2 linked regions of the Thiohalobacter thiocyanaticus genome follow. The protein of the gene in region 2 interacts with the protein of the main gene of each other region in a pairwise test. Links are inferred from orthologs where the notes say so. Each region holds a gene or a part of one and is shown on either strand. Other genes may lie near its edges.

The links. The genes of interacting proteins can lie anywhere in the genome.
Region 1: the proteins of recR (region 2) and recO interact in binary tests that used the Escherichia coli proteins (3 or more experiments, as listed by UniProt). The link is inferred for Thiohalobacter thiocyanaticus from one-to-one orthologs.

Annotation. Positions count from the first base shown.
Region 1 is NZ_AP018052.1:1,112,262-1,116,039, reverse strand. What follows is about bases 789-3,778. They hold recO (DNA repair protein RecO), read right to left. Parts: upstream 2,545-3,778; coding sequence 2,032-2,544; downstream 789-2,031. Other genes in these bases: era (GTPase Era), read right to left, coding at 2,951-3,778; pdxJ (pyridoxine 5'-phosphate synthase), read right to left, coding at 1,299-2,039; acpS (holo-ACP synthase), read right to left, coding at 901-1,293; CFK21_RS05265 (ATP-binding protein), read left to right, coding at 789-815. Also shown: more of CFK21_RS05265, read left to right, coding at 1-788. UniProt on the Escherichia coli protein: Involved in DNA repair and RecF pathway recombination.
Region 2 is NZ_AP018052.1:2,520,721-2,523,713, forward strand. It holds recR (recombination mediator RecR), read right to left. Parts: upstream 1,799-2,993; coding sequence 1,202-1,798; downstream 1-1,201. Other genes in the region: CFK21_RS11670 (histidine triad nucleotide-binding protein), read right to left, coding at 71-415; CFK21_RS11675 (hypothetical protein), read right to left, coding at 788-1,162; CFK21_RS11685 (YbaB/EbfC family nucleoid-associated protein), read right to left, coding at 1,810-2,133; dnaX (DNA polymerase III subunit gamma/tau), read right to left, coding at 2,191-2,993. UniProt on the Escherichia coli protein: May play a role in DNA repair. It seems to be involved in an RecBC-independent recombinational process of DNA repair. It may act with RecF and RecO.

The DNA of each region.
Region 1 (3,778 bases), 1.4 Mb from region 2 along the record:
CCAAACCTGCCCGGCGCGATTCACTGCGTCTGGCAGTTTGGAAACTCATGGGCTGGCCCGAAACCCGCCACAGTGCACTCACGGACAGGCGCAAGCAGCCACGGCCCCAGCCGCCCCGGTTGGAGGGCGGCCGGGTCCTGATCGCCGATGACAACGAAATCAATCGCCGACTGACCGAACTGCAGTTGCAGGCGCTCGGCATCCGGGTCGACCAGGCGGCCGATGGCATCCAGGCGTTGGAACTGGCCCGGCAGCACAGCTACGATCTGATCATTCTCGATGTGCATATGCCCAGGCTGACCGGTGGCGATACCGCCCGCAAGATCCGCGCGACCCCCGACAACCCCAACCGTTCCACACCGATCATTGCTCTGACCGCCGACGCCCTGATCCATCTGGAAGCCGATGCGGATATCAGCGCGCTGGTCCAGGAAGTCCTGATCAAGCCGGTCACCGAGTACCGTATCTGGGAAAGTGTGCGGCGCTGGACCCGCGCCACACCTGCCGCGCCCGAGCCCGGCGCAGAGGAACGTGTCGCCGCGGTCAAACGGGAACTGGTGGAGCGTTTTCGCGGTGAAGCCGGACAGTGGCAAACGGCCCTGCAGCACGCCTTCGATGCGCATGACTGGCAGAACCTGCGGGAACAGGCGCACAAGCTCAAGGGCTCGGCGGTATATTGCGGCCTGCAGGCGCTGGCTGCGGCAGGGGAAGGCCTGCAGTCAGCCTGTGAGGCCGACGATGCACCGGCGATCGAAGCGGCACTGGCGCAGTGCCAGCAGGAACTGGAGCAGTTCGGGAACCGGGAGCCAACGTAGGATGGGTGGAGCACAGCGCAACCCATCGCCGTCCGGCGGCCGGGTGATGGAGTACGGCGCTGTGCGCCTTCACCCATCCTGTCTGCTATTTCCCGTCCGCCAGCAAAATCACATAGGCGATGGCATAATCGCGCTCGTCGGCGATGGAGACATGGCTGGCCGTCACGGCATTGGTACGAGCCAGCGCCTGGGCCGCGCCCCGGTAATGCAGTTCCGGCCGCCCCCTGGAGTCATGACCGACCTGGATATCCTGCAGCCTGAGCCCGTCCCGGAAGCCGGTACCAAAGGCCTTGGCCACCGCCTCCTTGACGGCAAAGCGCTTGGCCAGCAGGGCCGCCGGCCGCGCGCAGGCGTCGAACTCCTGCAGTTCCGCCGCGCTGAGTATGCGCTCGGCGAAGCGCCGGCCGAAACGCGTCAGCGCCTGCTCCATGCGGGCGATACTGACGATATCGGTGCCGATGCCATAGATCAGAGCCATCGGGTTCAGCGCCGCGCCGCGACCATCAGCCGCTTCATCTCGCGCACCGCCTCCTGCAGGCCGGTGAAGACGGCCCGGGCCACGATGGCATGACCGATGTTGAGTTCGCGAACGGCCGGCAACGCCGCGATCGGCTGTACATTGTGATAGTGCAGTCCGTGGCCGGCGTTGACCTGCAACCCGGCCCGCACGCCGGCATCGACCGCCGTGCGGATGCGTTCGTATTCGCTCTGCTGCGCCGCCCCGGCGGCATCGGCGTAATGACCGGTATGGATCTCGATGCAGGGTGCGCCGGCCGCCGCCGCGGCCTCGATCTGGGCCGGTTCGGCATCGATGAACAGCGACACCCGTACCCCGGCGGCGGCCAGCCGGGCACAGGCCTCCCGGATTCGCTGCGGCTGGCCGGCGACGTCCAGCCCGCCCTCGGTGGTCAGTTCCTCGCGCCGTTCCGGCACCAGGCAGCAGTCCTGCGGCCGGATGCGCTCGGCGATGGCGAGCATCTCCTCGGTCACTGCCATCTCCAGGTTCATGCGCGTCTGCAGGATGCCGGCCAGCATCTCCACATCGCGTTCCTGGATGTGGCGGCGATCCTCGCGCAAGTGCAGGGTGATGCCATCGGCGCCGGCCTGCTCGGCCTCGATCGCCGCCTGCACCGGGTCGGGAAACCGGGTACCGCGGGCCTGGCGCAGGGTGGCCACGTGATCGATATTCACGCCCAGCAGAATATCCTTGGGATGTTCAATCATGTCCGCTCCGCCCCTGTCCTTCCAGATCGATGAGAAATTCGCGTGTCTTCAGCGGCCGCTCGCCCAGATACTGTCCCAGCACCTGGCGCAGCAGCGGCTTGATTTCACGCAGATCCTGCGCATTGTCACAGGCCTCGGCCGCCAGTGCCAGCAGGGCCCGGCCGCTGATCCCGCCCTGCCCCTGCATCCGTTCCAGCCCCTGCTCGGGAAGGTAGCGGTAGCGGCAGCGGGCCTCGATCGGCTCACCGGACACGTCCGACTCCAGTACCAGCGCATACCCCAGGGCCTCCAGCAGTCGCTTCTCGAACACCCGCAGTACCGCCTCCAGGGGCTGGAGCGCGAAGCTGCCGAGCGCCTGAACGTAGGCATCGAAGACCTCGGGATGCGGATCCTGACGCTGCAGCAGTCGCAGCAGGAGCTCATTGAGATAATAGGCCGCGAACAGGGCCTGGCCACGAAGCTCGGGCGAGCGCCCGGCCACCTCCATCCGGCGCAGGCTGAACAACTCTCCGCGCCCCCCCAGGAACACAGCAGCGGCAGGAAGGGACGCAGCAGGCCGCGCAGCGGCGAGCGCGCGCTGCGCGCACCACGCGCGACCACGCCGATGCGTCCATACCCGGGCGTAATGAGCTCCAACAGCGCACTGGTATCACGCCAGGCCCGGTGATGCAGGATATAGGCGGGCTGCAGCTCGACGCTGTCGACGGCCATGGCGGAGTCACCCCGAAAATATAATTAGCCACGGAAAATAAGATATATGAGGCATTGCCGGCTGGGTTAGGCGCGACGGCACCTTAACCCAACGCATACGGCCTGGATGTTGGGTTATGCCCTACGGGCCAACCCAACCCGCGAAGGTTACGAAATTGTATTGTATCCGTGCTTTCCGTGTTTTCCGTGGCTATCCTGTTTCATTCATCGATGCCAAGGCTGCGCAGGGCACGCTCATCATCCGCCCAGCCGCCCTTGACCTTGACCCACAGCTGCAGGAATACCTTGCTGCCGAACAGCCGCTCCATGTCCAGTCGCGCCTCGCGGCCGATCTGCTTGAGCATGGCGCCGCCCTTGCCGATCACGATGGCCTTCTGCGAATCGCGCTCCACCCATACCAGTCCATGGATGCGCAGCAGACCGTCGTCGTCCTTGAACTGTTCGATCTGCACAGTCAGACCGTAGGGCAGCTCCTGACCCAGGCGACGGAACAGCTTCTCGCGAATCAACTCGGCCGCGAGAAAACGCTCGCTGCGATCGGTGATCTGCTCCTCGGGGAAATAGGGCGGCCCTGCGGGCAGGCGCGCGATCACGCACTGTTCCAGTCGCTCCAGATTCTCCCCGCGCGCGGCTGACAGGGGCAGGATTTCGGCGAAATCATGCCTGCCCGCCAGCGTCTGCAACTCCGGCAGCAGTTGAGCGCGATCCGCCACCCGGTCGATCTTGTTGACCGCCAGCAGTATCGGAACGCCGGCCTGACGCAGACGCCGCAGCACCAGTTCGTCCTCGTCGGTCCAGCGTCCGGCCTCGATCAGGAATACGGCCAGGTCCACGTCAGCGATGGCATCGCTGGCGGCGCGGTTGAGCGCCCGGTTGAGCGCGCGCTTGCCGCCGCGATGCAGGCCCGGGGTATCGATATAGACCACCTGGGCCTGCGACGTGGTCTTGATGCCGAGAATACGGTGCCGGGTCGTCTGCGGCTTATCCGAGGTTATGCTTATTTTCTGTCCGAGTATGCGGTTGAGCAG
Region 2 (2,993 bases):
TGATTGATTACCCTTTGCGCCTCCGTGTCTCTGCGTTCTCCGCGTTATTGTCACCCCGGCATGGCAGAACTCATCCCGGCGGCCACTGCATCGGCCGGCCGCCGAGCACGTGCAGGTGCAGATGGAATACCGACTGCCCGGCCTCTTCCAGGCAGTTCATCACGGTGCGATAGCCGCGCTGGTCCAGGCCGTCGATGCGCGCAACCTCCCGGGCGGCGAGATACATCTTCCCGACCAGCTCGGCCTGCGCCGGCTGCAGGTCGTTGAGGGTGGCGATATGCTGTTTCGGAATAACCAGCACATGGGTGGGGGCCTGTGGATTGATGTCGCGAAAGGCGATGACGTCGTCGGTTTCCAGTACGGTGTCGGGCTGGATCTCGCCGGCGGCCATCTTGCAGAACAGACAGTCGGTCATGGGACTCGCTCCTCCTCATCTTGAGATCATGATAACTTCGACCAGTGGTGAGGATAACGCAGAGTGCGCAAAGACGCAGAGTCGCAAAGGGTGTGAGGATCTTGTGATGACTCCGTCATTGCGATGCCCTGACTCGAAGGGGGGGATAGCCATAATGAAGCCCGCAGGGATTCCATGGCGCGCAGCGCCGTGGCACAAGCGGGCTTACGAGGGCACAACGCCTTTATGCCCCCTGGGTGCTCAGGGGCGAGCGTGGCGAATAATCGCCAACCGACTGATCACGCGGCACGAGATTGCTTCGCTGCGCTCGCAATGACGGAATACTTACTGCTCTTCGCGCCTCTGCGCACCCTGCGTTTATATCACCGAACCTCAGATGAAATAATCGACCGCGGTGCCGCGGTTGGCGTCGGGCTGGATCAGTTCGCGGGTATGGGAGAGGTAGGCGCCGACGGCTTGGCGGCCGGCGAAGTTGTCGGCAGCGCCTCTGCGCTGGCCGGTTGCGGCATCCTCGCCGCTCTCATACAGGCGTGAGCGCAGGAAGTCGCTGGTGGGGCTGTAACGGTGCTCGCTGCGGCTGCGTTCAAGCAGTTCGCCCTGAATGGCCTGCTCGGCGGCGTCGCGCGGGCGGCGCACGGCGGCGGGCTCGATCACCGGTTCGCCCCCGCGGCTGCGCTGGGCATGGGCGCCGGCCGACGTCGGGAGGCCCGCGCCGTGGGCGATGACAGGTAGGCGTGAGACGTCCATTCCGTGACCTTACCTTCCCTCGGGTGACAGGGTGGAGACTCAGAGGTCCCGGCGGCCGCTGAAGGCGTGCGACAGGGTGCCGCCGTCCACGTATTCTAGTTCACCCCCGAGCGGGATGCCATGCGCCAGGCGCGTGGCCCGGATGCCGTGGCTGCGGGCCAGATCGGCGATGTACTGGGCCGTGGCCTCGCCCTCCACTGTGGGATTGGTGGCGAGGATGATCTCGGCCACTTCGCCCCGGGCCAGGCGCTCCGCCAGCCGGTCCAGGCCGATATCGGCCGGTCCGATGCCGTCCAGGGGCGAGAGGTGACCCATGAGGACGAAATACAGGCCGCGGAAATCGGTGGCCTGTTCCACGGCGACGATGTCGGCCGGGGTCTCGACCACGCACAACTGGCTGCGGTCGCGGCTGTCACTGCGGCAGATGCCGCACACCGGCTCCTCGGTCAGAGTGCGGCACTGCTCGCAGTGGCCGACCTTGTCGATGGCATCGGTCAGCGCGGCGGCCAGCCGGCGGCCGCCCTCGCGGTCGCGCTCCAGCAGGTGGAAGGCCATGCGCTGGGCCGACTTGGGTCCCACGCCGGGCAGGCAGCGCAGCGCCTCGACCAGGCGTTGAATCGCCGGGGACAGGGACATGGGTCAGCGCTTCAGAACGGCATCTTGAAGCCGGGCGGAAGCCCCATGCCGGCGGTCAGCCCGGACATCTTCTCCTGGGTCGTCGCCTCGGCCTTGTGCACGGCGTCGTTCATGGCCGCAGCGATCAGATCCTCCAGCATCTCCTTGTCATCGCCGATCAGACTGTCGTCGATATTGACCCGGCGCACCTCGTTGCGGCAGGTCATCACCACCGTGACCATGCCGCCGCCGGCCTGACCGGTGACTTCCACGTTGGCCAGCTCCTCCTGGGCCTTCTGCATGTTGGCCTGCATCTGCTGGGCCTGCTTCATGATGTTGCCTAATCCGCCTTTCATTGCCTTTCCTCTCAGAAGTTTCCGAATACACCCAGAGTGAGTTCATGGGTTATGCGTTCATGCATCGTCCAGGGGCCGGATGCTGTCGGGCTGCACCCGGGCGTTGAAGGTATCCTGCAGCGCCCGGACCGTCTCGTCGGCGGCAATCGCACTCTCGGCGGCCTGCTGGCGCTCCTGGCTGCGCCGGGCCTGCTGCTGGGCCGGGGTCTCGGCCGGCGGCGGCGTCCCGCTGCCGCTGTCGATCTCCAGCCGCACCTCACGCCCCAGGCAGCGGTTCAGCGCCTCGGCCAGCTTGGCCTGCAGCGCCGGGGTCAGCAGGTGCTGGTGGGCCGGATCCAGATGCAGCTGCACCCGGCTGTCCCCGCAGCTGATCAGGGTGCAGTTCTCCGCCAGCTGTCCGGCCAGGCCGCGCAGGCCCATGGCGGCGATCAGGCCGGGCCAGTCGTCGCCGGCCGGCTGAGCCGCCCCGCTCCCTCCGGATGCCGTTGCAGTCGGCGCCGCGGGAGCCGAGGCCTGGCTTGCCGCCCCTGGGACACCCGGCCGCGCGGGCCGGGCCGGGGCCGCAGCGGCCGGCGTCTGCGCGGCCGCCGCCGGGCGGAAACTGAGCATGCGCAGCAGGATCATCTCCAGGCCGCCGCGCGGGTCCGGCGCCAGCGGCAGGTCGCGGCGGCCGATCAGGCCGATCTGATAGTGGAGTTGGACATCCTCGGGAGTCAGGGCCGCGGCCAGTTCGGCGATCACTTCCGGGGCATCGGCATATTCGTCCATCCCCTCCCCGGGCAATGCCTGGTGAACGGCAATGCGCTGCAGCACCGATAACAACTCGGCCAGCAGCGCGGCGAAATCGGTGCTGCGCTCGG